DNA from 2 places in the Caballeronia sp. SL2Y3 genome. Region 2 is predicted to be linked to the other one. Evidence: predicted binding sites of a transcription regulator. Region 2 holds the regulator's gene; the other holds the start of a gene.
The links. Region 2 encodes HrcA, which represses chaperone genes, less so after heat shock. Its sites were predicted from a motif close to TTAGCACTCNNNNNNNNNGAGTGCTAA; they were not measured.
Positions count from the first base shown of each region.

Region 1: the regulator HrcA is predicted to act here: its motif matches at 6,406-6,432, upstream of rpoH (RNA polymerase sigma factor RpoH).

Region 1 covers NZ_CP084260.1:203,839-219,071, reverse strand. Annotated here, with positions in the region: gene LDZ26_RS01075 (LysE/ArgO family amino acid transporter) at 1-405, opposite strand, end outside; gene maiA (maleylacetoacetate isomerase) at 402-1,046, opposite strand; gene LDZ26_RS01065 (fumarylacetoacetate hydrolase family protein) at 1,062-1,760, opposite strand; gene ybiB (DNA-binding protein YbiB) at 2,058-3,029, shown strand; gene leuA (2-isopropylmalate synthase) at 3,475-5,127, shown strand; gene LDZ26_RS01050 (nuclear transport factor 2 family protein) at 5,147-5,530, opposite strand; gene LDZ26_RS01045 (acyloxyacyl hydrolase) at 5,576-6,142, opposite strand; gene rpoH (RNA polymerase sigma factor RpoH) at 6,497-7,432, shown strand; partial or broken gene nagE (N-acetylglucosamine-specific PTS transporter subunit IIBC) at 7,570-9,347, opposite strand; gene ptsP (phosphoenolpyruvate--protein phosphotransferase) at 9,420-12,008, opposite strand; gene LDZ26_RS01020 (SIS domain-containing protein) at 12,021-13,028, opposite strand; gene nagA (N-acetylglucosamine-6-phosphate deacetylase) at 13,018-14,124, opposite strand; gene LDZ26_RS01010 (GntR family transcriptional regulator) at 14,308-15,042, opposite strand.
Region 2 covers NZ_CP084260.1:381,713-396,945, forward strand. Annotated here, with positions in the region: gene glnE (bifunctional [glutamate--ammonia ligase]-adenylyl-L-tyrosine phosphorylase/[glutamate--ammonia-ligase] adenylyltransferase) at 1-1,258, shown strand, start outside; gene recN (DNA repair protein RecN) at 1,725-3,377, opposite strand; gene LDZ26_RS01850 (NAD kinase) at 3,413-4,306, opposite strand; gene hrcA (heat-inducible transcriptional repressor HrcA) at 4,493-5,509, shown strand; gene hemH (ferrochelatase) at 5,648-6,715, shown strand; gene LDZ26_RS01865 (RNA-binding S4 domain-containing protein) at 6,741-7,148, shown strand; gene LDZ26_RS01870 (hypothetical protein) at 7,120-7,281, opposite strand; gene grpE (nucleotide exchange factor GrpE) at 7,643-8,245, shown strand; gene LDZ26_RS01880 (thioredoxin family protein) at 8,265-8,660, shown strand; gene dnaK (molecular chaperone DnaK) at 8,840-10,792, shown strand; gene dnaJ (molecular chaperone DnaJ) at 11,062-12,198, shown strand; gene pabB (aminodeoxychorismate synthase component I) at 12,221-14,020, shown strand; gene dgoD (galactonate dehydratase) at 14,027-15,175, opposite strand.

The DNA of each region.
Region 1 (15,233 bases), 180 kb from region 2:
GAGATAAACGTGCGGGTTCAAGAGCGAGAGCGCGACCACGGTGGACGCAGCCGCGACCGCCGTCTGCGAATCGCCGTCCGATGCGTTCAGATGCCCCGGACCGCGCCACGCCGCGACGAACGCGCGCAAGCCGTAGAGGAACAGGAACACCGCGCCCGCCCAGCGAATCACGTCGAGCAGAAACGGCGCACGCGCGATCAGCGCGCCCATGCCGCCGACGCCGAGCGCGATCAACATGACGTCGATGAACGCGCAGATCGCCACGACGATGCCCACGTGCCGCCGCTTGAGCCCCTGCCGCAGCACGAACGCATTCTGCGCGCCGATCGCCACGATCAGGCTCGCTCCCAATCCCGCACCCGACAAGTAACTCGACAGGGCTCCCGCAGAGACCGCCGCCGTCATTCGGCGTCCGGCTGCTGCGCGGGGGCGGCGCGCATGAAGCCGTCGATCTGGTTCGCGAAATCGGCAATGCGCTCGATGGTCGGATAAGGCGCGAGGTCGATGCCGAAGCGCCGCGCGTTGAACACCTGCGGCACGATGCACAGATCGGCGATGGTCGGCGTGTCGCCGAACGTCAGCTTGCCGATGCGCGGATCGGCCGCGAGGCGCTTTTCGAGCGATTCGAAACCCGTTTCCACCCAATGCCGGTACCACGCGTCCTTCGCCTCGTCCGGCACCTTCACGTGATGCTTGAGGTACTTCAGCACGCGCAGGTTATCGAGCGGATGAATCTCGCAGGCCACCTGCAACGCCACCGACCGGACGAACGCGCGGTCCGACGCGCCACGCGGCAAAAGCGGCGGCTCGGGATGCGTCTCGTCGAGATATTCGATGATGGCGAGCGACTGCGTGAGCACGTCGCCGTCCACGACGAGCGTCGGCACGATGCCGTCCGGATTCAGCGCGCGATATTCGGGCTTGAGTTGCAGGCCGCCGTCGCGCAGCAGATGAACGCCCTCGTACTCGTAGTCGAGACCCTTCAGATTAAGCGCGATGCGCACGCGATACGCCGCCGAGCTTCGGAAATAGCTGTAGAGCTTCATTGTCCGCGCGCCGCCTCAGACCACGCGCACGGAGAAGTCGCCGATGCCGTCCACGCCGCCCTTCAGCAGGTCTCCCTTCACGACCGCGCCGACGCCTTCGGGCGTGCCGGTGAAGATGAGATCGCCAGGGAACAGCTCGAAGAGCGTCGACAGATAGGCCACCGTCTCGCCGACCGACCAGATCAGCTGCGAGATGTCCGAACGCTGCTTTTCCTCACCGTTGACCGTGAGCCAGATCGCGCTCTTTTCCAGATGCCCGACCTTCGACACCGGATGAATCGGGCCGAGCGGCGCGGAGTGGTCGAAGCCTTTCGCCGTATCCCACGGACGGCCGAGCTTCTTCGCTTCGGCTTGCAGGTCCCGACGCGTCATGTCGAGGCCGAGCGCGTAGCCGTACACGTAGTCGAGGCCCTTGTCGGCGGGAATGTCCTTGCCCTGCTTGCCGATTGCCGCGACGAGTTCCATCTCGAAGTGCAGGTTCTTGGTCTGCGACGGATACGGCAACTCGCCGGTCGAACCCGGCGCGACGTACAGCACGGCGTCGGCGGGCTTGCTGAAGAAGAACGGCGGCTCGCGGTCGGGATCGTGGCCCATTTCCCGCGCGTGCGCTTCGTAGTTGCGCCCGACGCAGTAGATGCGGCGCACGGGAAACTGCTCGTTCGAACCCGCGACCGGAACGGCGGTCGCCGGCGCCGGGGGAAACACATAAGTCATCCCGCTCTCCTGTTTGATGTTAGTCGATCGCCGGCGCATCCACGCTCGCCGCCGGAGTCGCAAAAAGCGAGTGTAACGTGCCGGCGCGAATCGTGGCGAGCCTTGTCCGGCGCGGGCGCGCGAGCTTTCGGACGGCCTGCTGTCATCCTTCGAGTCGCCGCGCAATCACACCCGATGCCTGTCCCGGAACTTGCAAGCAGCGCTTAAATGCGATACTGAGTGTCATACCGCATCTTCCACTCGCGACGGCGCCGCTCAGGACCATGTAAATGAGCGCCCGTTCTGCGCACGCTTCCGATGACCGACACTCCACCTCCTTCTTTCCCCTGCGCGCGCTATATCAAGGAAATCGGGCGCGGCCCGAACGGCGCGCGCGCACTTTCGCGTGACGACACCTATTCGCTCTACGAAGCCATGCTCGATGGCCGCGTCTCCGACGTCGAACTCGGCGCCGTGCTGCTCGCGTATCGCGTGAAGGGCGAGACCGCCGCCGAACTCGCCGCGATGCTGGCGGCGGCGCATCGTTCGTTCGAGCCGCTGCATGTGCAGGAAGGCCGCGAGCACGCGCGGCCCGTGTCGATCCCGAGCTACAACGGCGCGCGCAAGCAGCCGAACCTGACGCCGCTGCTCGCGCTCCTGCTCGCGCGCGAAGGCGTGCCGGTGCTGGTGCATGGCGTGGTGGACGATCCGGGCCGCGTGACGAGCGCCGCGATCTTCGCCGAAGTGGGCATTCCGCACGCCGCGTCGCCCGACGAGATCGAGGACAGCCTCGCCTCGCGCCGCCTCGCGTTCGCGCCGGTGACGGCGCTCGCGCCCAAGCTCGCGCGGCTGCTGGACCTTCGGCGCGTGATGGGCGTGCGCAATTCGACGCACACGCTCGTCAAGATTCTGCAGCCGTTCGCGGAGCCGGGCCTGCGGCTCGTCAACTACACGCACCCCGAATATCGCGACAGCCTCACCGCGCTGTTCACCGAACACCCGGACGCCGCGCAAGGCGGCGCGCTGCTCGCGCGCGGCACCGAAGGCGAGGCGGTCGCGGACACGCGCCGCCAGGTGCAGATCGACTGGTTCCACGACGGCCACGCCGAGACGCTCGTCGCGCCCGAGCGTTCGCAAGCGGACGCGCCCGCCGTCGAACTGCCCGAATCGCTCGATGCCGCCACTACCGCCCGCTGGATCGAAGACGTGATGCGGGGCGACGTGCCGGTGCCGCCCGCCATCGCGCGTCAGGTGGAGCTGATCGCGGATGTCGTGCGCCGGCCGGTATAGGCACCGCAATCGGAAAATCCGCATTTGACACCTTCTTCAACGCTGGTTTAAAGTAGGCCAATGCGTTTCACCCAATTCTTCTCCCTCCGAATTATTTCGGGCCGCCTAGCGCGGCCCCTATCGCTACGTCTAGCGTAAGTCGCCAGACGTAGCGGCGCGCGTCGCCAGGCGCACGTTCCCGCCAGCCGTTCCCGCAGTTCCTTCCTTACCACCTAGTAGTCGTCAGTTTTTCGTTCGCGCATCCCGCGAATCGAAAACGCGAGGGTCACATGCACGCTGCTTCGCGCACGTTCACGTTGGTCGCAGGCGTCACCGTCGCCGGTGCGCAATGGGATCGTGCGCGCGGTTCTGCTTCACGTGCTTCATGTGCATCGCGCCGCACCCGGCCAGCCGCCGGCGTCGGCCGCTCTCGCAGGCGCTACGCTGCTGAAAGAGATCGACGATCATGATGCCGAACCCCGCCGAGAAATACCGCCCGTTCCCGCAAGTCCGTCTGCATGGCCGCCGCTGGCCGAATCGCACGATCGAGAAGGCGCCCATCTGGATGAGCACCGATCTGCGCGACGGCAATCAGTCGCTGATCGAGCCGATGAGCATTGCAGCGAAGCTCGAATTCTTCGAGATGCTGGTGGCAACGGGTTTCAAGGAAATCGAGGTGGGATTCCCGTCGGCGTCGCAGACCGATTTCGACTTCGTGCGCAAGCTGATCGACGAAAAGCGCATTCCCGACGACGTCACCATCGAAGTGCTCGTGCAATCGCGCCGCGAACTGATCGAGCGCACGTTCGAAGCGGTCGAGGGCGCGAGCAAGGTCATCGTGCATCTCTACAACGCGATTGCGCCGTCGTTTCGGCGCATTGTGTTCAATCAGTCGAAGGACGAAGTGAAGGCGCTGGCCGTCGAGGGCACGCGCATCATCAAGGAATGCGCGGCGGCGCGGCCGGGCACGCACTGGATCTACCAGTATTCGCCCGAGACTTTCAGCATGACGGAGCTGTCGTTCGCGCGCGAAGTGTGCGATGCCGTGGCGCAAATCTGGCGTCCGACGCCGGACCACAAGATGATCGTCAATCTGCCGGCGACGGTCGAATCCGCCACGCCCAACGTGTTCGCCGATCAGGTCGAATGGATGGACCGCAACATGGGCTTTCGCGACAGCATCGTGCTCTCGGTGCATCCGCACAATGATCGCGGCACGGCGGTCGCGGCGGCGGAACTTGCGCTGCTCGCGGGCGCGGATCGCGTCGAAGGCTGCCTCTTCGGCAACGGCGAGCGCACCGGCAACGTCGATCTCGTCACGCTCGCGCTCAATCTGTACACGCAGGGCATCGATCCCGGCCTGGACTTCTCGGACATCGACGCGGTGCGGCGCGTGGTCGAACGCTGCAATCAGCTTCCGGTGCATCCGCGCCATCCGTACGCGGGCGACCTCGTGTTCACCGCGTTTTCCGGCTCACATCAGGACGCGATCCGCAAAGGATTCGCGCAGCGCGTGCCCGGCACGCCGTGGGAAGTGCCCTATTTGCCGATCGATCCCGCCGATCTCGGCCGCAGCTACGACGCCGTGATTCGCGTGAACAGCCAGTCGGGCAAAGGCGGCGCGACCTATCTGCTCGAACGCGGCCTCGGCTTCACGCCGCCGCGCCGCGTGCAGATCGAGTTCAGTCATGCGGTGCAGGCGGTGGCGGACGAATCGGGCGAGGAGATCAGCGGCGACGCCATCTGCGCGCTCTTCAGGCGCGAGTATTTCGACGCCGGCGGGCCGGTATTGCGCGTGGATGCGGCGGCGGTTTCCGTCTTCGGGCGAAACATTGCGGTGCCGTCGGCTTCGAGCGCTGCAAGCGAGGAAGATTACGCACAGGCGGTCGCCGCGAGTCTGGACGTCGGCGCGAGCGTGAGCTGGTTCGAATCGACGGTCACGGCGAACGGCGAAACCGCCGTCTTCGTGGGCTGCCGCGTCGCCGACGAATCCATGCGCTTCGGCGTCGCGGTGCACGCGAATCCGGCGCTCGCGGTCGTCGATGCGGTCGTGAGCGCGGTGAATCGCTCGAAGGGAATCGCGCGGAAGGTGCGCGAGGACGAGGCGGTGGAAGCCTGACAGCCTGGCCGGCGGCGCGCTATTCCAGCGCCACGCGCGTCGCCTGAAGCGCGAGCAGTTGCCACTGGCCGCCGGTTTGCACGTGAATCGCCGTATAGGCGATGGGAAAAAGCAGCGCGCCGTTCTTCGCTTCCATTTCGACCAGCGCGCGGCCCGACACCAGGCAAGTCTCGGGACCGGCTAAGACGACGTCCTGCGTCTGGATCTCGATCTGACGATAGCGGCGGCGCCCGGCCGTGATCGCGTCGATGAACTGACGCTTCGTCTCGCGCTTGCCGTTGGTGTGGACATAGCTGACGTTCTCGGCCAGCAGCGCTTCGAGCGCGGCGCCGTCGCCCTCGACCATCGCCCGAAAGCGGTCGCGCTCCAGGCCGCGGATGGCCTCAAAGGTTTTTGCCGGCATCTGTCGGTTCCCCTTGCGCCGGGGAACCGATGCGCCGGCGCCCCTTCAGAAGTTGTATTGCAGATATAGCTGGCTGAAATTTATACCAGGATTCGGCTCTTTGATACTCGCGTTCGAGAGATGCTGGAAGCGAAAGCCGGCCTGATAGTTCTGCTTCTCGCCGAAGATGGCGCCCACGCCGACCATATCGGCGAACTGGAAGCCGCTGGAGAGCGTGTAGTCTTCCGTGATCCGGGCGTGCGAGAGCAGCCGGACGCCGATGCCCGCCTCCACGAACGGCCGGATGTAGCCCGAGCTTTTCACGAAACGCAGAACCGGTGTCACGCCGAACTCCCAGACGTTCGGATTCACCGAGTTGCTTTCCTTCGTGTGCCAGTACGCGACGTGTCCCTCGCCGAGCAGCGTGAAGTGGAAACCGCCGATTTCCCACCACGTCAGGTTCGGGTCCCAGACAATGCCGACATCGGCTTTCTTGAAGTCATGGTTGGCGACGCCGCCCGCTATCTGAAGTCCGAACCGGTCGGCATGCGCTGCCGCCGATGCAAGGGCGAGTGAAACCGCGATGGCGCCGTGAGACAACAAGCTGCGCCAGAGAACCTTGTTTTTCTGCATGAGCGCCCCATGTATGGGTAGTGTTACGTCCCGCCGAGCGGTGGTCGGCGCATTGTATTTCGGCTGACACATATTTGCACAATCCAGCGTATCTCGCCGCTTTGATTGAATAATCCGTTGCGCTAATGCTCCTACACGGTAATAAGTTCGATCTAACGCTTCGCCTTCGGTAAGTTCAGCGCAATCGCTGGAGCCGGAAACCTATCAAACCCACAAAATCAATAGTTTCGTGGGAACTCCCACACGTCGTTTCCCTCTAACACTTAGCACTCAGTTGGACGGAGTGCTAATATCGTGACTGGCCTGCTGCCGCCGTTGCGGCTACAGGCAATTGTTGACAAGGAGCTTATGAGCGTGACCAATGCGATGACCCTTCCGAATGTTGTAGGCTCGGCACCTGCCAAGGCATCTTCGGCAGGCGCGCTGACGTACGCACAGTCGTCGATGCTGACCGGTCAGATCGGCAACATCGATTCCTACATACAAGCAGTGAACCGTATTCCGATGCTGTCGCCGGCAGAGGAACGTCAGTACGCCACCGAATTTCGCGAGCACGGCAACCTGAACGCCGCGCGGCAGCTCGTGCTGTCGCACCTGCGTCTCGTCGTGTCGATTGCCCGCAACTATCTGGGCTACGGCCTGCCGCACGCAGACCTGATTCAGGAAGGCAACATCGGTCTGATGAAGGCGGTGAAGCGCTTCGATCCGGAGCAAAACGTGCGCCTCGTGTCGTACGCCATGCACTGGATCAAGGCGGAGATCCACGAGTACATCCTGCGTAACTGGCGCATGGTGAAAGTCGCGACGACCAAGGCGCAGCGCAAGCTGTTCTTCAACCTGCGCAGCCATAAGACCGGCCACGCAGCGTTCACGCCGGACGAGATCAACGGCCTCGCAAGCGAGTTGAACGTCAAGCGCGAAGAGGTCGCGGAGATGGAAACGCGCCTTTCGGGCGGCGACGTCGCGCTGGAAGGACAAGTGGAAGACGGCGAAGAAGCGTTTGCGCCGATCGCCTATCTCGCGGACTCGCACAACGAGCCGACAAACGTGATCGCCGCGCGCCAGTTCGACAAGCTGCAAAGCGACGGCCTTTCGACGGCGCTGGAATCGCTCGACGAGCGCAGCCGCCGCATCATCAAGGCGCGCTGGCTGGACGTGCAGGACGACGGATCGGGCGGCAAGACGCTGCACGAACTGGCCGACGAGTTCGGCGTGTCGGCGGAGCGCATTCGCCAAATCGAGGCGAGCGCCATGAAGAAGATGCGCACCGCGCTGCACGACTACGCGTAACGCCGCGGCAGAACGGAAGCCAAGCGTGTTCGAACCCCGCTGTCGAAAGACAGCGGGGTTTTTGTTTGCGTGCGCAGCGCGTTGAAAACAAAAACGGCGCCCGAAGGCGCCGCTTCTACGACTAACCGCTTACCGCATCAGGCCGGCATGGGCGCTGCGCCGCCACCGTTGCCCGCGAGACGCGCGGCCATCTGCGCCGCGTACCGCTGCGCTGCCGAGCCGACGACAATGTGGAACGTGTCCGCCGACACCCACGCGACATCCAGTTGCGACAGACGCTGACGATCCACCGACGACGGATCGCGCACGACCACGCGCAGGCGCGTTTGCGCCACCGCATCGAGCGAAACGACGTTGGTCGCGCCGCCGAACACCGCGAGCCAGCGCAGCGGGTCCGGATCAAGCGGGCCAGCGGTCTGATCGGTTACGCCTGCCGTCGCAACTGCATGCGCCGGAGCCGACGAAGCCGGCGTCGCGCCGCGCGTCGACGAGTGTTCGAGTTCGCCGCGAATTTCATCGGCGATCAGGTCCGCTTCCGGTCCGATGATGACCTGCACGTTCGTCTTGCCGCGCTTCAGCACGCCACGCGCGCCGATGGTCTTCAATTGCGGTTCCGACACAGCGTCCGTGTCCACCACCGACAGACGCAGGCGCGTCGTGCAGGCATCGACGAGCGTCAGGTTCGACGCGCCGCCCAGCGCCGCGATGTACTTCGTGGCGCGCGTGCTCGCCGCTGCCGGCGCGACGTCGCCCGGCACATAGCCGCCGACCGGCGTGGCATCGGTTTGCGCGTCGGTGGTGGCCGGCTCGCGGCCCGGCGTCGCCATGTTGAACTTGCGGATGAAGAAGCGGAACAGGCCGTAATACACGATGCCGTACACGAGGCCGATCGGAATCGCCAGCCAGCCGCGCTGCGACAGGCCGTAGTTCAGCACGTAGTCGATCGCGCCCGCCGAGAACGTGAAGCCGAGGTGAATGCCGAGCGCCGAGCAAATGGCGAGCGACAGGCCCGTCAGCACCGCGTGGATGCCGTAGAGCACCGGCGCGAGGAACATGAAGCTGTATTCGATCGGCTCGGTCACGCCCGTGAGGAACGCGGTCAGCGCCATCGAGAACAGCAGGCCGCCGACCACCGCGCGGCGCTCCTTCGGTGCTTCGTGGAACATCGCGAGACACGCCGCCGGCAAGCCGAACATCATGATCGGGAAAAGCCGGTCATGAAGCCGCCCGCCGTTTGGTCTCCCGCGAAGAAGCGATGCAGGTCGCCGTGCACCACCGCGCCGCCGCCGGGCGGCGTGAACGACCCGAACACGAACCACGCGAGCGAGTTGATGATGTGATGCAGACCCGTCGCGAGCAGGATACGGTTCAGCACGCCGAACACGAACGTGCCGAGCGCGCCGGCCGTCGTCAGCCAGTTGCCGGCCGTGTCGATGCCGGACTGCACCGGCTGCCAGACGAAGCCCAGCACGATGCCGATGAACAGACACGTGACGCCTGTCACGATCGGCACGAACCGCTTGCCGCCGAAGAACGCCAGATATTCGGGCAGCTTGATGTCCTTGAAGCGGTTGTACATGTACCCCGCGAGCATACCGGCGATGATCCCCGACAGCACGCCCATGTTGAGCTTGTCGTTGATGTCCTTCATCACGGCCGTTTCGATCAGATAGCCGATCGCGCCGGCGAGACCCGCCGTGCCGTTGTTGTCCTTCGCGAAGCCCACCGCCACGCCGATTGCGAACAGAAGCGGCAGGTTCGAGAAGATGGCGTCGCCCGCGTCGGCGATCATCTTGATGTTGAAGACATCGGGCTGGCCTAGACGCAACAGCAGGCCGGCCACCGGTAAAACGGCAATCGGCAGCATCAGGGCGCGGCCTAGGCGCTGCATCTTTGCAAACGGGTTAGCGTCCATCGGGGGTTCTCCAAAAGATATAGGTCTTGTCGTTGCTGCTCGGGTTGTGGCTAGGAAAGAAGCATCAAGCGTTTAGTCCTGCGGCCAGATTTCGCGGCTGGCCGCTCTTACTGCCTGCGCCGATTCGAGCGCGAGCACGTCTTCCGCGCGCTGACGGCAAAGCTGGTAATCGAGATTGCGCACGCGCGCCTTGATGCCCGGCACCGCGGACGGATCGACCGACAATTCCGTCACGCCAAGGCCCACGAGCAGCGGCACCGCGAGCGGATCGCCGCCGAGCGCGCCGCATACGCCGACCCATTTGCCGTGCTTTTCCGCGCCCTGCACTGTCGTCTTGATGAGCCGCAGCACGGCCGGATGCAGGCCGTCGGACTGCGCGGCGAGATCGGGCTGGCAGCGGTCCATCGCGAGCGTGTATTGCGTGAGATCGTTCGTGCCGATCGAGAAGAAATCCGCGTATTTCGCGAGTTGATCGGCCAGCATCGCCGCCGACGGCACCTCGATCATCACGCCCACTGCCACCGGCTCCGTGCGCCCGGCTTCGCGCGCCAGTTCGTTGATGCGCGCACGCAGGCGCTGCAGTTCGCCGGCATCGGTGACCATCGGCAGGAGAATGCGCACCGCGCCCGCCGGCTTGACGGCGAGCAGGCCGCGCAACTGGTCGTCGAGCAGATCGGGGCGCACTTGCGCGAGCCGGATGCCGCGCAAGCCGAGCGCCGGATTCTCTTCGGGCGGCAGCGTCAGATAGTCCACTTCCTTGTCGGCGCCGACATCCAACGTGCGGATGATCGCGGTGCGGCCGGCCAATGCATCGACGATTTCCTGATAGCTCGACGCGTGTTCCGCGACCGTCGGCGCAGCCTGGCGATGGATAAAAAGCAGTTCGGTGCGCAAGAGGCCCACGGCGTCCGCGCCGTTTTCGACCGCGGCCTTGGCGTCGTCGAGCGTGGCGATGTTCGCCGCGATTTCGACATGACGGCCGTCGCGCGTCGCTGCCGCCTGCTGCGACATCTTGCGGTTCGCCTCGCGCACGCCCGCAAGACGCTCGCGCTCGTGCCGCGCCCGTTCGACATCCAGCGCGCTCGGCGCATATTCGAGGCGGCCCGCCGACGCGTCCACGACCACTTGCGCGTCTTCGGCAATCCCGTGCAGCGCATCGCCGATGGCGACGAGCGCCGGAATGCCGATCTGCCGCGCGATGATCGCCGCATGCGAGGTCGCGCCGCCACGCGACATCACGAGCGCCGTGACGCGCGTGCGGTCAATCGACGCCAGATCCGACGGCGTGAATTCGACGGCCGCGAGCACGGCTTCGTCCGGCAGCGCGCGCGCCGCCGTGTTCGTGAGGCCGAGCGCGCGCAGCACGCGCTTTTCGATGTCGCGCAGGTCGGCGGCGCGTTCGGCGAGCAGCGCGTCGTTCACGTTGTTGAGCAGCGCGATCTGCGCGCGGATCGCCTCGCGCCACGCGAAGCCCGCGCTCTTGCCGAGGCTGATGAGATCGCGGGCGGCATCGACCAGCGTCGGGTCTTCCAGCAACACGCGATGCACCGCGAAAATGCCCGCTTCGCCGACCGCGCCGCGCTGGGACGCGGTGCGCACGGTGACTTCGAGGTCGGCATCGACCTGCGCGATGGCCTTATCCAGCGCGCGGCTCTCCGCCGCCGACGGACCGCTCGCCTGTTCCGGCGGCACGATCTCCTGATCGTCCCAGCGCACCAGCTTGCCGACCGCGATGCCCGGCGCCGCGCACACGCCCGCGAGCGTGTTCGGCGGCAGCGGCCCGGCGGACGCGCGAACCGCCGCGACCGGCGCGGGCGACTTCTCACGCGCGGGCGTCTCTTCGACTTCGCCTTGCGCCGCGCGCAGCAATTCGGTGGCGACGGCATCCACTGCTTCTTGCGCCTGCGCGCCCATGCCGACGAGTTCGATGGTCGCGCCCTCGCCCGCGCCCAGCCCGAGCAGGCCGACCACGCTTTCGACCGGCGCCTTGCGGCCTTCGAAGCGCACTTCCACCTTGGCGTCCAGACCGCGCGCCGCCTCGCGCGCCCGCGCCGCCGGCCGTGCGTGCAGGCCGCCCGCGTGGGCCAGCGTGACGGTGCGCCGCGCTTCGGTCATCACGTTGGACGACGAACGCGCCACGTGCGCCGCCGCGCCGTCCTTCGCGCGCAGCACGAGCATGCGCGCGCCCGCCTTCAGCACGCCACGGCCGGCGCGCTCTGCGACCTCGAACGCGTCGCCGTTGGCGATTGCGATCACCGAGACGAGACTCGGCGCGTGCTGCGCGACGAAATCCGCGTTGAACTCGATGAGCGGCTGGCCCGCGCGCACCGTCGCGCCTTGTTCGACCATCGGCGCGAAGCCCTCGCCGCCCAGCTCGACCGTGTCGATGCCGATATGCACGAGAATCTCCGCGCCCGCTGCCGTGCGCAGCGTGACCGCGTGATGCGTGCGCGCGAGATGCGTCACGGTGCCGTCGCACGGCGCGAGAAGCACGTTATCGAGCGGATCGATGCCGATGCCGTCGCCGAACATCCCCTCGGCGAACACGGGGTCGGGCACGTCGGCGAGCGGCACGACGGGACCGGTAAACGGAGCGAGCAGAACGATATCGCTCGGGTTATCGGTGGAATGGTTCAACACGGACTCCTCGGCACGGCGCATCGTCTATCTCACTCAATGGGTTTCGGTGACCTTGTTCAGGTGGCGCGGCGCGTCGGGGTTGCGCCCGCGCGCGGCGGCAAGACCCGCGGCCATCACGTAGAACGAAAGGATCGCGGCGATCGGATCGAGCGCCGGGTGGTCGGTGGCGACGAGCGGCAATTCGGCGCCGGGCACGTCGTCGGGTGCTGCGAGCAGCACGCGTGCGCCCCGCGCGCGCATGTCAGCGGCCAACTGGATGAGACCCGCCTGCTCCGGCCCGCGCGGCGCGAACACGAGCAGCGGATAGTCGCGGTCGATGATTTCCATCGGACCATGTCGCACTTCCGCGCTCGAAAACGCTTCGGCCTGAATGCCGGAGGTTTCCTTCAGCTTGAGCGCCGCTTCCTGCGCAATGGCGAGCCCGAGGCCGCGCCCGACGACGATCATGCGGTCGACGCCCTTCAGTTCATCCACGGCGCGCGTCCAGTCGAGCTTGCCCGCCGCGCGCAGCGCATCCGGCAGCGACTTCAGCGCGTTCAGCAGTTCGGCGTCGCGCTGAACGTGCGCGATCACGATGGCCGAGAGCGACAGCATCGCGATATAGCTTTTCGTCGCTGCAACCGAAAGCTCCGGTCCGGCTAAGAGCGGCAGATAGTATTCGCAGGCGTGCTCCAGCGGCGATCCGGCGACGTTGACGGCCGCGACGGTGAATGCGCCGGCTTCGCGCAGCGCCTGCATGGTGCCGACGAGATCCGGGCTCTTGCCCGACTGCGAAAACGCGACGGCAAGCTGGCCGGACACGCGCAGCGGCGCTTGCTGCAACGTGGCGACGGACATCGGCAGCGACGCGACCGGCACGCCGATGCGGCTCATCGTCAGGCTGGCGAAATAGCTCGCGGCGTGGTCCGAGCTGCCGCGAGCGACGGTCAACGCAACGTGACGCGGCTGCTCCGCGAGCTTCACGGCGAGCGCCTCGATGCGCGAGGTATCGGCGAGTTGGGCCGCGACGACATCCGCGGACTCCAGCGCCTCAGTGAGCATGTTCGACAATCGATTCTCCTTCGACATAAGTGGCGGTCAGCGCGAAGTCCCGGTCGAGCACGACCATGTCGGCCCATGCGCCGCGCGCGATGCGGCCGCGGTCTTCGAGTCCGAGATAGTCGGCGGGATAGCGCGACAAGCGATTCGAAACGTCCGCGAGCGGAATGCCCAGCGAGACGAGATTGCGCAGCGCCTGATCCATGGTCAGCGTGCTGCCTGCGAGCGTGCCGTCCGCGAGACGCACGCCGCCCATGCACTTGGTGACGTGCTGGCTGCCGAGGCGGTATTCGCCGTCCGGCATGCCCGCCGCCGACGTGCTGTCGGTCACGACGTAGAGTCGCGGAATGGCGCGCATGGCGGCGCGGATTGCGCCGGGGTGAACGTGCAGCAGGTCGGGAATCAGTTCGGCGTACTCCGCATGCGCGAGCGCCGCGCCGACCATGCCGGGATCGCGATGATGCAGCGGCGACATGGCGTTGAAGAGATGCGTGAAGCCGCGCGCGCCGTGCTTCAGCGCGTTGACGGCGTCGTCGTAGGTGCCGAGCGAATGACCGAGTTGCACGCGCACGCCGCGCGCGGCCATGTCGGCGATGATTTCGAGATGACCCGAGATCTCCGGCGCGATGGTCACGACGCGAATGGGCGCGAGGTCGAGGTACTTGAGCACTTCGTCGCGCACGGCGACCGCGGCGGCGTCCGGCTGCGCGCCGAGCTTGCCCGGATTGATGTACGGCCCTTCGAGATGCACGCCGAGCACGCGCGCACCGCTCGGCGCGCGGCGCTTCGCTTGTTCGCCGAGGCCGGCGACGACCTGCATCAGTTCGTCGCGCGGCGCGGTCATCGTCGTGGCGAGCAGGCTCGTCGTGCCGTGTTGTGCGTGCTGGCGCGCGACGGTATCGGCCGCGTCGCCGCCTTCCATGATGTCGCGGCCGCCGCCGCCGTGCACGTGCAGGTCGATGAAGCCCGGCAGGATGTACGGCGCGTCATTCGACGTCGGATCGGCTATGTGGCCTTCGAGCGCCGTCACGCGGCCGTTCTCGAAACGCACGGTGCCGTGAATCCAGCCGTCGTTCGTCAGTATGTTCCCTTTCAGCATGAAGTTCTCTGGAAGTACGCAATGCGTAGGAGGTTCAGGTGCGGTTCGCGCCGTGCTGCGAGCACGCTGGTCCGCGCGGATGCTTCGGTGCGCGGCCGGCGAACGGCTTCTTTTGGTCCTCTCGTTCTCTTTCTTGCTCTCTTCTTTCAATGCCTGATGACGCCGGCCGAGCTGCACCCGCGCTCATCGATGCAGTTCCGCGACGAAGTCGTAGTAGTCGTCGCGGCAATAGGTGTCCGTCAGTTCGATCGCCCGCCGTTGCGCCGAATAGCCGATGCGCGTGATCACGAGCAGCGCGGCGCCGGGCGCCACGGCCATCAGCCGGGCGACTTCGGCGCTCGCGTTCACCGCCCGAAAATGCTGCAACGCGCGCACCACTGCCTGACCGCGCTCCTCCAGGTACCGGTACAGCGACGCGCCGATCAGCAACGGGTCCGGCACCAGCCACGCCGGCAGTGTGGAATGCTCGACCGCCATCACGATGCCATCCGCCCGCCGCAATCTCCTGAGACTCGCAACGAGCGCGCCGGGCGACAGACCCAGATGAACGGTCTCGTCGCGATTCGCGGGCCTCAGTCCGCGGCCGAGCCACACCGAATCGGGCAGGAAACCGCGCTGTTCCATCTTGCGCGTGAAGCCGGTTAATCTGGACAACGGATCTTCCACGCGCGGCGTGATGAAATTGCCCGCGCCGCGCACCCGCTTGATCAGCCCTTGCTCGACGAGCAACGCGATGGCCTTGCGCGCCGTGATACGCGATACGCCAACGCCCTCCGCCAACGTGCGCTCCGAAGGCAGCGCCTCTCCCGCCGACCACGTGCCCGCGTGAATGGCTGAAGCCAGGCGCGAGGCAAGCTGGAGATAAAGCGGCGTATCGCTGCTTTCATCCGGAGTGAGATTCTTCCAACTTCCTCTCATGAAAGAGCCTCACGCGGCTTTAGGTGGAGCCCATTATATAACCAACATAATACCAGTCAACGCGTGTCGAAAGGCTTGTGACGGAAGTCAAATGCCGTCTCTAATCAATAAGTTACAACTTGTTTAGACGGTGGTTTCGCAACAGGGCCGCTATCGGGACTTACCCGGATACCGAGGTCAATGGAACCAGT
Region 2 (15,233 bases):
CGACGCGGCGCGCCGCGTGGATACCATCGCGCGTCTCTTCGATCTGCTCGAAGCCACGGCGAAGCGCGGCGCGTACCTCGCGTTGCTCACCGAATATCCGGCGGCGCTCGACCGCGTGCTCTCGGTGCTGTCGGGGTCGCGCTGGGCGGCGGGCTATCTGATCCGCCATCCGCAATTGCTCGACGAATTGCTCGACGACGAAGCGATTTCCAGCCCGTTCGACTGGCCCGAATTCCGGCGCGCGCTGAATGCGCGTCTCGCCGCCGCCGAGGACGCCGAGCATCAGATGGACTTGCTGCGCCACGCGCATCAGGCCGAAGTGTTCCGCATTCTGCTGCTGGATCTGGCCGGGCGGCTGACGGTCGAGCACGTGAGCGACCGCTTGTCCGAACTCGCGGACGCGGTGCTCGACGTGACCGTCGAAACCGTGTGGAAGCAGTTCCCGAAGCGGCATCGCGAGACGCCGCGGTTTTCGGTCATCGCGTATGGGAAGCTGGGCGGCAAGGAACTGGGTTACGCGTCGGATCTCGATCTGATCTTTCTCTACGACGACCCCGACGATGCCGCCTCCGACATCTACGCGATGTTCGCGCGCCGCCTGATTACGTGGCTCACGGCGGCGACGGGCGCGGGCACGCTCTTCGACGTGGACTTGCGGCTGCGGCCGAACGGCGAGTCCGGCCTCTTGGTCACTAGCCTCGATTCGTTTCGCCGCTATCAGCTACGCGAGGGCGACGCGGCCAATACCGCGTGGGTGTGGGAGCATCAGGCGCTGTCGCGGGCGCGGTTCAGCGCGGGCGATGCCGACATCGGCGCGCAGTTCGAAGCGATCCGCGCCGACGTGCTCGTGATGGAGCGCGATGCGGCGGCGCTCGCGCTCGAAATCGTCGCGATGCGGGAACGCGTGGCGGCGGGGCATCCCAATCGCAGCGATTTGTTCGACCTGAAGCACGATCGCGGCGGCATGGTCGATATCGAGTTCATCGTGCAGTACTGGGTGCTCCTGCACACGCGGACGCATCGCGCGTTTTTGCGCAACGCGGGGAATATCACGCTCTTGAAGATCGCGGCGCAGAGCGGCCTCATTTCGGAGCCGGATGCGGAGACGATCGGCGCGGCGTACCGGTATTACCGGAAGCTCCAGCACACGCTGCGGCTCGACGGCATGGAGAAGGCGCGCGTCGATCCGGCTGTCGTGCGCGTGGAGCGCGAAGCGGTGACGGGCCTCTGGCGGCGCGTGTTTGGCGATGGGATGTGAGCGGCGGGTGTTTGGCGCGTGAGAGGTGGCGCGATGTGGACGGCGCATGCGTGACGCGATGCGGGCGGCGCGTGCGGGGCCCGGGTCCGGCGTGGCCGGAAGTAGGAGCGCACGCCGCGGCTCGAACGCATGCAGAAACCCCGCGTCGACCTGACCGGCGTGGGCGTACTGCATGAAGCGGTGACGGCGCCTAGCGGCGTGTGTTCGGCGACGCGATGTGAGGGGCGCCTCGTTGGCGCGCGTCCGGACTCGTTCAGCGGTGAATGCCGGCGACGTCCGCCGCGCGTGTTCGGCGACCGTAAGTTGGGGCCCGTGCTTGGCACGAGAGAGGCGCGCGAGGAGCGCCTGCTTGACACTAAGAGGCGTGCGTGCGGCGGGCGAGTGGCGGCGCGACGTGCGCCGCGCGTGCCTAGCGCGCGGGCGGCGCGTGAGCGGCAGGCGAAAAGCGCGCTGCCGCTTGCTAGACTCACGCCGCCAGCATCTCCTTCGCGTGTTTGCGCGTCGTCGCGGTTATTTCGATACCGCCGAGCATCCGCGCCACTTCCTCGATGCGCTTTGCCTTGTCGAGCGGCGTCACGGTGCTGACGGTGCCGCCCGCATCGTCGGACGACTTCGCCACCTGAAAATGCTGATCCCCGCGCGCGGCCACTTGCGGCAAGTGCGTGACGCACAGCACCTGACGGTCGCGCCCGAGTTGATGCAGGAGCCGCCCGACGACTTCCGCGACGCCGCCGCCGATGCCCGTGTCCACTTCGTCGAAAATGAGCGTCGGCGTCGGGCTCGCGGTACTCGCGATGACGGCGAGCGCGAGGCTGATACGCGCCAGTTCGCCGCCCGACGCGACCTTCGCGAGCGGCCGCAACGCGACGCCCGCGTGACCGGCAACGCGGAACTCGATCTGCTCCAGCCCATTCGCGCCGCCTTCCGCAAGCGGCACGAGCGCGACTTCGAAGCTGCCGCCCGCCATCGACAATTCCTGCATGCCTTCGGTGACCGCTTTCGAGAGCGACTTCGCGGCCTTCGCGCGCGCCTTCGAAAGCACGTTCGCTTCGGCGAGATACGCGTCTTTCGCTTTCGCGGCGGCGGCGTTCAGCGCGTCGAGATCGGCGGCGGCGTCGAGTTCGGCAAGCTGACGGCGGCGCGTTTCGTGTTCTTCCGGCAGCGCTTCGGGCTGAAGGCGGAACTTGCGCGCCGTCGAATGAAGCTGATCCATGCGCTTTTCGACTTGCGCGAGCCGGTCCGGGTCGAGCTCCAGCCGCTGCGCATAGTGCGACAGCGAGTAGGCCGCCTCCTGCAACTGGATTTCGGCCGGTTCGAGTGAAGCGAGCACGTCGTTGAGCGCCGGGTCGATGTCGGCGAGAGAGCGCAGCTTCGAAATGATGGCGCCGAGCTGGGAGATCATCGCGTCATCGGATTCGGACAGCGCGCCGAGCGCGTTCTGCACGCCGTCGATCAGACTCGCCGAGTGCGACAGCCGATGATGCTCCGCGCTCACTTCCTCCCATTCGCCGGACTGGGGCGCGAGCTTGTCGAACTCGCTGAGTTGCCAGGCGAGGCGTTCGCGCTCCAGTTGCAGTTCGCGGTCGCGGCTTTGCGCGGCATCGACGGCCTGCTGCGCTTCGCGCCAGGCCCGCCACGCGCGATTCACGGCGGCGGCCGTATCGACCAGGCCGGCGTGCGTGTCGAACAGCTCGCGCTGCGCGTCGGGACGCATCAATAATTGATGCGCGTGCTGGCCGTGGATATCCACGAGCATTTCGCCGACTTCGCGCAATTGCGTGAGCGTCGCCGGCGTGCCGTTGATGAATGCGCGCGAGCGGCCGCTCGAATCGATCACGCGGCGCAGCATCACCGAGTCGCCGTCCTGCGAGAGCGCGTGCTCGTCGAGCCAGCGAACCACTTGCGGGTGCGTGCCGAACTCGGCGGTGATGTCCGCGCGCGGCTCGCCGGTGCGCACGACGCTCGCATCGGCGCGGGCGCCGAGCGTGAGGGCGAGGGCGTCGATCAGAATCGACTTGCCCGCGCCGGTTTCACCCGAAAAAACCGTGAAGCCCGAATCGAATTCGATGTCGAGCGCGGCGACGATGACGAAGTCTCGAATGGAGAGATGACGGAGCATGGACGCTTCGGGAAGGGTTCGGCAAAGATGTGCGGTCAGACAGACGAGTCCTGCGAAGGATGCTCGTTCCAGTGCAGTTTCTTGCGCAGCGTGGCGTACGTGCTGTAGCCGACCGGATGCAGCACCGGCACGGTATGCCGGGAGCGCCGCACCTCGATGGCGTCGTTCAGTTCGACGGCGGTGAACGACTGCATGTCGAAGTTCACGTTCACGTCGCGCCCGCCGATGATCTGAATGGTGACCTTCGAGTCGTCCGGCAGCACGATCGGACGGTTCGAAAGCGAGTGCGGGGCGATCGGCACGAGCACGAAGCCTTGCAGCTGCGGATGCAGAATCGGCCCGGCGGAAGACAGCGCGTACGCCGTGGAGCCGGTCGGCGTCGCGACGATCAGCCCGTCGGAGCGCTGGTTGTACATGAAGTGGCCGTCCACCGACACGCGCAGTTCCGCCATGCCCGAGAAGCCGCTGCGATTCACGACCACGTCGTTGAACGCGAGCGCGTGGTAGATGGGCTTGTCGTTGCGCACGATGCGCGCTTCCAGCAGGCTGCGCTCTTCGCGCTCGAACTGCCCGGCGAGCATTTGCGGCACGCGTTCGTGCATTTCCTTGAGCGGGATGTCGGTGATGAAGCCGAGCCGCCCGTGATTCACGCCGATGAGCGGCGTTCTGTACGGCGCAAGCTGACGGCCCACGCCGAGCATGGTGCCGTCGCCGCCGAGAACGACGGCCACATCCGCACGCGCGCCGATCTCCGCGATGGACAGCGCGGGATAGTCGGTCACGCCGACATCCTTCGCGGTGCCGGCTTCGAACACCACGTCGAAGCCCTGGTTCGCAATGTGCTCCGCGAGCGATCGCAGCGGCGCCTCGATGCCGGGCGTGTTGGTTCGCCCGACCAGGGCGACCGTCTTGAATTGGCCAATTTCCATGCCGGCATTACACCATAGGTCGAAGGCGAAAAGAACCGGAGCCGCGCGGTCTCTGACGCGTCCGGTTTGTCGCTAGAATGGAGCGGACATTGAACGATCGGCGCGCCGCCGAACGCACCGCGAAGCGGCGCGAGCCCGCGGCGGCAGCCGTCGCCGCGCTTTGACACGTTGCGTTAAAATTTGCCCATGCTAGACCCACGTGCACAAACCCTCCTGAAAACGTTGATCGAGCGTTACATCGCCGAAGGTCAGCCGGTCGGTTCGCGCACGTTATCACGGCACTCCGGCCTCGAACTGAGTCCCGCCACCATCCGCAACGTGATGTCGGACCTCGAGGACTTGGGCCTCGTCGCCAGTCCGCATACGTCGGCGGGGCGCATTCCCACGCCGCGCGGCTACCGCCTGTTCGTCGACACCATGCTCACGGTCGAAGCCCCGCAGGACGAGGCGATGACCACGGCCGTCAAGACGCGCCTGCAAGGCCAGGAGCCGCAGAAGATCGTCGCGGCGGCGGCGAGCGTGTTGTCCAGTCTGTCCTCGTTTGCAGGCGTGATCCTCACGCCGCGCCGCAGCCACATGTTCAAGCAGATCGAGTTCATGCGGCTGTCGGACAAGCGCATTCTGCTCATCATCGTGACGCCGGAAGGCGACGTGCAGAACCGCATGATGGCCACGCAGCGCGACTACTCGCCCTCGCAACTCACGGAAGCCTCCAATTACATCAACGCGCATTTCGCGGGCCTGTCCTTCGACGAAGTGCGCCGCCGGCTGCGCGAGGAAATCGACCAGTTGCGCGGCGACATGACCACGCTGATGCAAGCGGCGGTCGTCGCGAGCACGGCCGAGACCGATCCCGGCGAGACCGTGCTGATTTCCGGCGAGCGCAACCTGCTCGAAGTCGCGGACCTTTCGTCCGACATGGCGCGGCTGCGCAAACTCTTCGACCTCTTCGACCAAAAGACGAGCCTCCTGCAATTGCTGGATGTATCGAGTCACGCGCAGGGCGTGCAGATTTTCATCGGCGGGGAATCGAATCTCGTGCCGATCGAGGAGATGAGCGTCGTGACCGCGCCGTACGAAGTGAACGGCAAGATCGTCGGCACGCTCGGCGTGATCGGCCCGACCCGCATGGCCTACAACCGCGTGATTCCCATTGTCGATATCACGGCGCGCCTGCTGTCGATGTCGCTCAGCCAGCAATAGCCAGCAATAGCGCGCCTTTGCGGTCATCTTGCCGCGCCGTCGAACGCGCCGCCACTAGGCCGTTCGGCCGATGCAGCGTGCTGGAACGCGCCGCTATAATGGCCGTCACCTTTCGATGACTTTCGGCCGCCTTGCCCTATGCGTTTCGACCTCGAGTTGCCCTCGCAGCCCAGCGCCTCGCATCGCGTCGCGGTGCTGCTGATCAATCTCGGCACGCCGGACGCGCCCACGCCGCGAGCGGTGCGCAAATATCTCGCGCAGTTTCTGAGCGATCCGCGCGTCGTCGAAATTCCCGCGTTCATCTGGCAAATCATTCTGCGCGGCATCATACTGCCGTTTCGCGGGCGCGCATCGGCGAAAAAATACGCGCAGGTGTGGATGCCCGAAGGCTCGCCGTTGCGCGTCTATACGGAGCGGCAGGTCGAAGGCTTGCGGCGGCTTTTTGCGGCGAACGACTATCACGTCATCGTCGATTACGCGATGCGCTACGGCACGCCGGGCATCGGCGCCATGCTCAATCAGCTGAAGCTGGAAGGCGCCGATCGCATTCTGCTCGTGCCGATGTATCCGCAGTATTCGTCGTCGACCACGGCCACCGCTTTCGACGACGCCTTTACCGCGCTCAAGCGCGTGCGCAATCAGCCGGAGATCCGCACCATTCGCCATTACGCGGACCATCCCGCGTATATCGCGGCGCTCGCCGAGCAGGTGCGTGACTACTGGCGGCTGCACGGCCAGCCGGACTTCGCCTCGGGCGACAAGCTCGTGCTGAGTTTTCACGGCGTGCCGAAGCGGACCATGGACCTCGGCGACCCGTACCACGACCAATGCCAGTTGACCGGCTCGCTGCTCGCCTCCGCGCTGGGGCTCACGCCCGTGGAATGCCGCGTGACGTTCCAGTCGCGCTTCGGCCGCGCGGAGTGGCTGCAGCCGTACACCGCGCCGACGCTCGCGGAACTGGGCGCGGCCGGCGTGAAGCGCGTGGACGTGTTCTGCCCCGGCTTCACGGCGGACTGCCTGGAAACGATCGAGGAAATCGGCATCGAAGTGCGCGACGAGTTTCTGCAGGCGGGCGGCAAGGAGTTCCATCGCATTGCCTGCCTGAACGCGTCGCCGGCGTGGATCAAGGCGCTAGGCGAGATCGCGGCACAACATCTGCAAGGATGGCCTGTACAGGCCACGCAACCGGTGACGGTGGCGGCCTGAAACCGCTCATCGCACGAGAATCACCATGAATTACAAGATCACGACGGAACCGGGCGCGCGCCTGCGCATCGACAAATGGCTGTGGGCCGCGCGTTTCTTCAAGACGCGCTCGCTCGCGAGCGACGCAGTGGAGAAAGGCCGCGTGAGGATCGGCGGCGCGAACGTGAAGCCGTCGAAGGACGTGCGTGTGGGCGATATCGTCGAGATCGATATCGAGCGGATCGTGTGGCAGGTGCAGGTGCTGGGCCTCTGCGACGTGCGCGGGCCCGCGCCGGTGGCGCAGACGCTCTATGCCGAGACGGACGAAGGCCGGACCAAGCGGCTGGCGGAAGCGGAACGGCGCAAGACGTTTCGTGAGCCGGCAGCCGGCATGCAGGGCAGGCCGACGAAGCGCGACCGCCGCATCATCGACAGATTTTCAGGTTCGGATTGAAGAATTCTTCGACCGTCGCGTGAACGCCGCCGTACTCGGTGGTGCGCGCGGTCAGGGCGCCGGACATGCAGATGGTCGTGGTCCCCGCGACGAGTACCAGGGCGACCACCGCGATGGCAAAGGTCAGTTTCATGGTACCCCCGGAAACGGGAACGGCGGCTGGACGACCGCGCGAGAATCAGGAAATTGGCGACGCGCAAGCGGTTTGAAGCAATCGTAGGATTAGGGTTAACGTGCGTCCTGCGGTGCTTGATCGAAGTGTAGGTGAGCCGCTGCATTCCCTCAATCTCAATTTACGCGATGCGGCAAAACGTCCGTTACCGCTTATTGCGCGCACGGCCGTACTGGCACACTGACGTTCAATTTTGATCTGACAAAGCCTTGAAAACTTTTCCGCTGCCCCAATTTCGGCAGCTAGCGCGAGGAAGCGCGCCGGCCGTCGATGGCCGGCGGCATTCCCGATCCATCCAATCACGGTAATGACACTCAGCGACATGGAAAACACGCAAGAGAATTCAGCGAGCCAGAACCCCACGCCCGCCGACGAAAACGCGCGCCAGGCCGCCGACTCCAATCAGGCAGCAACGCAGGCCGCCTCGGCAGACGGCACTGCCGCGCCGGAAGCCGCCGCGAACAGCACGAACGCCACCGAAACTGCACTGGCCGAAGCGCAAGCCCGCGTGGCCGCGCTGCAGGAAGAGTTCCTGCGGGCGAAGGCGGAAACGGAGAACGTACGCCGCCGCGGCCAGGAAGATGTGGCGAAGGCGCACAAGTTCGCCATCGAAAACTTCGCCGAAAATCTGCTGCCGGTGCTCGACAGCCTCGAAGCCGCGCTCGCGGACCAGTCCACGGATCTCGCCAAGGTGCGCGAAGGCGTCGAACTGACGCTGCGCCAGTTGACGGGCGCGCTGGAAAAGGGCCGCGTCGTCGCGCTGAATCCGGTCGGCGAGAAGTTCGACCCGCATCGTCATCAGGCCATCTCCATGGTGCCGGCGGATCAGGAGCCGAACACCATCGTTGCAGTGCTGCAGAAGGGCTACATCATCGCCGACCGCGTGCTGCGTCCGGCGCTCGTCACCGTCGCTGCGCCGAAGTAAGCCCGCGAGGTTCGCGATCATGGCCAACGTGCCCGTCGATTCGACCGCTTTCTCCGTCTTCGAGATGCAGGAACTGGACGCCGCCGGCTTCGACGCCGGGCTGGCGTCGGCGGGCGACGAACTGGCCGTCGTGTTCTTCTGGGGCCTCGACTGCTTCAACTGCGAGATCGCGAAAAAAGCGATGCTCGCCCAGCCCGACGCCATTCGCGCGCTCGGACTGAAGTGGTTTCACAGCAATGTGTACGAGCATCGCGAGCTAGGCCGCCGGTTCATGTTGCACGGCGTGCCGACGTGGTTCTTCTTTCACCGCGGCAAGCGGCTCGGCCGCGCAACCGGCTGGCACGGTCTCGCGCAGTTCGAGGCGGCGGTCGCGGCGGCGCGCGAGAAAATCCGCGCGGCGGCAGCAAAGGAATGACGCGAGCCGGAGCGCAAAAAGTTATAGACCGCATTGCATTCAGGGTCTTGAAAACGAAACCGGCGCTCTTATCTTGCGTATAGGTATGAATTTTGGGCGTTCGGCCCGTTGAATCGGCCGCAAAAGCCGGCGTTCCCCGGCCGCAGCGCCAAAGCGATCAAAGCTAGGAGAGTATAAAAATGGGCAAAATCATCGGCATCGACCTCGGCACCACGAACTCGTGCGTGGCGCTGATGGAAGGCAATCAGGTCAAGGTCATCGAGAACTCGGAAGGCGCGCGCACCACGCCGTCGATCATCGCGTATATGGATGACAACGAGATCCTCGTCGGCGCGCCTGCCAAGCGTCAGTCGGTCACGAATCCGCGCAACACGCTGTACGCAGTCAAGCGCCTGATCGGCCGCCGCTTCGAAGAGAAGGAAGTGCAGAAGGACATCGGCCTGATGCCCTACAAGATCGTCAAGGCCGACAACGGCGACGCATGGGTCGAAGCGCACGGCCAGAAGCTCGCGCCGCCGCAAATCTCGGCGGAAGTGCTGCGCAAGATGAAGAAGACCGCTGAAGACTACCTCGGCGAGCCGGTGACGGAAGCCGTCATCACGGTTCCGGCGTACTTCAACGACAGCCAGCGTCAGGCAACCAAGGACGCGGGCCGCATCGCCGGTCTGGAAGTCAAGCGCATCATCAACGAACCGACGGCAGCCGCGCTCGCGTTCGGCCTCGACAAGGCTGAAAAGGGCGACCGCAAGATCGCCGTGTTCGACCTGGGCGGCGGCACGTTCGACATCTCGATCATCGAAATCGCGGATGTGGACGGCGAAATGCAGTTCGAAGTGCTCTCCACGAACGGCGACACGTTCCTGGGCGGCGAAGACTTCGACCAGCGCATCATCGATTACATCATCGGCGAGTTCAAGAAGGAGCAGGGCGTCGATCTGTCGAAGGACGTGCTCGCGCTGCAACGCCTGAAGGAAGCCGCTGAGAAGGCGAAGATCGAACTGTCGTCCACGGCGCAGACCGAAATCAACCTGCCGTACATCACGGCGGACGCGTCCGGTCCGAAGCACTTGAACCTGAAGATCACCCGCGCGAAGCTCGAAGCGCTCGTGGAAGACCTGATCGAGCGCACGATCGAACCGTGCCGCATCGCCATCAAGGATGCTGGCGTGAAGGTCGGTGAAATCGACGACGTGATTCTCGTCGGCGGCATGACGCGCATGCCGAAGGTGCAGGAAAAGGTGAAGGAGTTCTTCGGCAAGGAACCGCGCCGTGACGTGAACCCGGACGAAGCCGTGGCCGTGGGCGCCGCGATTCAAGGTCAGGTTCTGTCGGGCGACCGCAAGGACGTGCTGCTGCTCGACGTGACTCCGCTCTCGCTCGGCATCGAGACGCTCGGCGGCGTGATGACGAAGATGATCAACAAGAACACCACGATCCCGACGAAGCACTCGCAGGTGTATTCGACGGCGGACGACAACCAGAGCGCCGTGACGATCAAGGTGTTCCAGGGCGAGCGCGAAATGGCCGCAGGCAACAAGCTGCTCGGCGAGTTCAACCTCGAAGGCATTCCGCCCGCACCGCGCGGCGTGCCGCAGATCGAAGTGACCTTCGATATCGACGCGAACGGCATTCTGCACGTCGGCGCGAAGGACAAGGCGACCGGCAAGGAAAACAAGATCACCATCAAGGCGAACTCGGGTCTGACGGATGCCGAAATCGACAAGATGGTGAAGGACGCCGAAGCCAACGCCGAAGAAGATCACAAGCTGCGCGAGCTGGCCGATGCCCGCAACCAGGGCGACGCGCTGGTCCACAGCACGAAGAAGGCGGTTGCCGAGTACGGCGACAAGGTCGAGGCTTCGGAGAAGGAAAAGATCGAAGCCGCGCTGAAGGACCTCGAAGAGGCGCTGAAGAACACGTCGAGCGACAAGGCGACGATCGAAGCGAAGATCGAGGCGCTGGCTACGGCATCGCAGAAGCTCGGCGAAAAGATGTACGCGGACATGCAGGCGCAGCAAGGCGCGGCGGGTGCGGCTGCCGGTGCGGCCGGCGCGGAAGCGGCATCGGCTGGCGCGAGCCAGCAGCATGACGATGTCGTCGACGCCGACTTCAAAGAAGTGAAGAAGGACTAAGCCGCAGAGCGCGTGGATGGCAACGTTCACGCGCTCGCGGTCTTTTCGCGGGCAGTTTCGCGCGAAGAAGACGGCGGCAGGACGCGTTGAGCGTCTGACGTGAAACGCGCCTGGCGAGCCGAACGGCTCGACCGGGCACATTGTTTTTTTGGGGCGTCTTGCTGAAGGCGGGTTCTTGCAGCGAGGCGTCAGAGGTTACGCGCGGGCCGTTTGGTCCGAAGCATTCGAGAGGAACCGTCGCGGTCACTCCGCGGCGGCATGGAACCGACATGGCGAAACGGGATTACTACGACGTTCTGGGCGTTGCGAAGAACGCGAGCGACGACGAGATCAAGAAGGCGTATCGCAAGCTCGCGATGAAGTATCACCCTGACCGCAACCCGGACAACAAGAAGGCGGAAGAGAACTTCAAGGAGGCGAAGGAAGCCTACGAGATGCTCTCCGACCAGCAAAAGCGCGCCGCGTACGATCAGTACGGTCACGCGGGCGTCGATCCGAACATGGCGGGCGCGGGCGCGCAAGGCTTCGGCGGCTTTGCCGATGCGTTCGGCGATATCTTCGGCGACATCTTCGGGCAGGCCGCGGGCGGTGCTGCGCGCGGCGGCCGCGGCGGTCCGCAGGTGTATCGCGGCGCGGACTTGCGCTACAGCATGGAGATCACGCTGGAGCAGGCCGCGCACGGTTACGACACGCAGATCCGCGTGCCGAGCTGGGTCAACTGCAACGTCTGCCACGGCTCGGGCGCGAAGCCCGGCACGAAGCCGGAAACCTGCCCGACGTGTCATGGCCAGGGCCAGGTTCGGATGTCGCAGGGCTTCTTCAGCATCCAGCAGACGTGCCCGAAGTGTCACGGCAGCGGCACCTACGTTCCCGACCCGTGCGGCAACTGCCACGGCGCGGGCAAGGTGAAGGAAACGAAGACGCTGGAAGTGAAGATTCCGGCGGGCATCGACGACGGCATGCGCATCCGTTCCGCTGGCAACGGCGAGCCGGGCATCAACGGCGGACCGAGCGGCGACTTGTACGTGGAAATCCACATCAAGCAGCACCCGGTGTTCGAGCGCGACGGCGACGACCTGCATTGCCAGATGCCGATTCCGTTCACCACGGCGGCGCTGGGCGGCGAGATCGAAGTGCCGACGCTCGCGGGACGCGCGAGCTTCACCGTGCCCGAAGGCACGCAGTCGGGCAAGACGTTCCGCCTGCGCGGCAAGGGCATCAAGGGCTTGCGTTCGAGCATCGCGGGCGATCTCTACGTGCACGTGCAGGTGGAAACGCCGGTTAAGCTCACCGATCAGCAGCGCGATCTGCTGAAGCAATTCGAGAAGTCGCTGACGGAAGGCGGCGCGCGGCATAGCCCGCAGAGCAAAAGCTGGTTCGACCGGGTGAAGAGCTTCTTCGACTGATGCAGTCGATACGAGCATTGCCATGAAGATCGAAGCACGCAGCGCGGTGTTCGCGCTGCTCGACGATTGCGACGCGACCGCCGAAAGGCGGTCGAGTCGTTTGTACGCGGACTTTTCGCACGAGCATGTGTGCGAGGACGGGCGCGAACTCGATGCGGTCTGCGCCGCCGTCGAACGCGATCTGACAAGCGGACTGCATGCAGTCGTCGTCGCGGATTACGAGTTCGGGCGCAACCTTCAGTTCGGCAGCATCGGGCGCGGCGGCGATCACGCGCTGCGCGTGCTCATGTTCCGCTCGTGCGCGCTGCTGTCACGCGATGAGGCGAGCGAATGGCTGGCGTCGCAGGATGCGGAAAGCGCCGAGCCTTCGGTCGCGGGCGTGGGCGGCATCCAGCCGAGCATCACGCGCGACGAATTCGACCGCGCGATTGCTGCCATCAAGCAGGCGCTGGAAGAAGGCGAGTCGTATCAGGTCAACTACACGTTCCGGCTGAATTTCGATGTTTTCGGTTCGCCGCTCGCGCTGTATCGACGGCTGCGGGAGCGGCAGCCCGTCAGGTACGGCGCTTTCATCGCGTTGCCGGATGGGCGCGCGGTCGTGTCGTGCTCGCCGGAGCTTTTCGTCGAGAAGCATGGCGACGTGCTGCGCGCAAAGCCGATGAAAGGCACCGCGCCGCGCGACTCGGACCCCGCCGTGCTGCGCTGCGATCCGAAGAATCGCGCGGAGAACGTGATGATCGTCGACTTGCTGCGCAACGACCTCTCGCGTGTCGCGACGACGGGCTCCGTGCATGTGCCGGCGCTTTTTTCCGTGGAGCCGTACGCGTCGGTCTGGCAGATGACTTCGACCGTCGAGGCGCGCGTGGCGCCCGACACGTCGTTCGCCGCGATCGTGCGGGCGCTGTTTCCGTGCGGATCGATTACCGGCGCGCCGAAGTACCGCACGATGCAACTCATCGATCAGATCGAAAGCACGCCGCGCGGGCTTTATACCGGCGCAATCGGCTGGCTCGATAGGAGCGGCGATTTCTGCCTCTCCGTCGCCATCCGTACGCTGGTGATCGACGCGGACCAGCAGCGCGGCTTGCTTGGCATCGGCGCGGGCATCGTGCTGGATAGCATCGCCGAGAGCGAGTACGAGGAGTGTCTTCTGAAGGCGCGCTTCCTGACCGGCGCGGACCCTGGCTTCGAACTCTTCGAGACGACGTACGCCACGCGGGACGAAGGCGTGCGCCACTACTCGCGTCACGTTGCGCGACTCGAAGCGAGCGCAGCGTATTTGGGCTTCCCCTTCGACAAGCGCGCTCTGAATGCCCAAGTCGCGCAGCAATGCGCGAGCTTCGAAGCGGGCAAGCCGTATCGCTTGCGCATCGTGCTCGACAAGAGCGGACGCCTCGCGCTGACGAGTGCGCCGCTTGCGCCATTGTCGTCGGATACGGTGGATGTGCTGCTCGCCGCGGACCGAGGCTTCGCGCCGCAATCATCCGCCGATGTATTGCTTCGCCACAAAACGACGCGCCGCGCCGACTACGACCGCGCGTGGAAAGCCGCCGAAGTCGAAGGCGCGTTCGACGTGCTGTTCACGAACGAGCGCGGCGAACTGACCGAAGGCGGCCGTTCGAGCGTGTTCGTGAAGCTGGACGGAAAGTGGTGGACGCCGCCCTTAAGCGCAGGCGTGTTGCCGGGCGTCATGCGGGCGGTGCTGATGGACGAACTCGGCGCGTCGGAACGCACGCTGACCGTGCGAGACATCGACCGCGCCGAAGGTTTGCTTCTCAGCAATGCGCTGCGCGGCGCGGTCGAGGCAAGGCTCAAACGCTAAAGCCGATCACCACTCCGCGACGCTGCCATCCGCGTGACGCCACACCGGATTGCGCCAGCGGTGCCCGACCTTCGCCATCTCGCGCACCTTCTCCTCGTTGACTTCGATGCCGAGTCCCGGCCCTTGCGGGATCGACACCATCCCGTCGTCGTACTTGAAGACTTCGGGATTCTTGATGTAGTCGAGCAGATCGTTGCCCGTGTTGTAGTGAATGCCGAGACTCTGTTCCTGAATGAACGCGTTGTAGCTGACGGCATCGATTTGCAGACACGTGGCGAGCGCAATCGGGCCGAGCGGGCAATGCAGCGCGAGCGCGACATCGTACGCTTCCGCCATCGACGCGATCTTGCGGCACTCCGTCAGCCCGCCCGCGTGCGACGCGTCCGGCTGAATGATATCGACATAGCCGCCCGCGAGAATGTGCTTGAAGTCCCAGCGCGAATACAGCCGCTCACCGAGCGCAATCGGCGTGCTCGTCTGATTGACGATATCGCGCAGTGCCTCGACGTTCTCAGAGAGCACCGGCTCCTCGATGAACATCAGCTTGAACGGATCGAGTTCTCTCGCCAGCACCTTCGCCATCGGCTTGTGCACGCGGCCATGGAAGTCCACGCCGATGCCGACGTTCGGGCCGACCGCCTCGCGCACGGCCCGAACGTTGTCGATCACGCCTTGCACCTTGTCGAACGTGTCGATCATCTGCAATTCTTCGGAGCCGTTCATCTTCACGGCCTTGAAGCCGCGTTCGACGACCGCGCGCGCGTTGTTCGCGACATCGCTCGGACGATCGCCGCCGATCCACGAATACACCTTGATCTTGTCGCGGACCTGGCCGCCGAGCAGCGCGTGAATCGGCACGCCGTGATGCTTGCCGAGAATGTCCCACAGCGCCTGATCGACGCCCGCGATCGCGCTCATGCCGATCGGGCCGCCGCGATAGAAGCCCGCGCGATACATCACTTGCCACAAGTCTTCGATATGGCGCGGGTCCTTGCCGATCAGATAGTCCGCGAGTTCGTCGACGGCGGCGGCCACCGTGTGCGCGCGGCCTTCGACGACGGGCTCGCCCCAGCCGGTGATGCCTTCGTCGGTTTCGATCTTGAGGAAGCACCAGCGCGGCGGAACGATGAAGGTTTCGAGTTTCGTGATTTTCATGTGAGCGTCTCCTGCAAGGGTCTCCATAGTAGCAAAAAGCGGCGCGTCTGGTCGTATT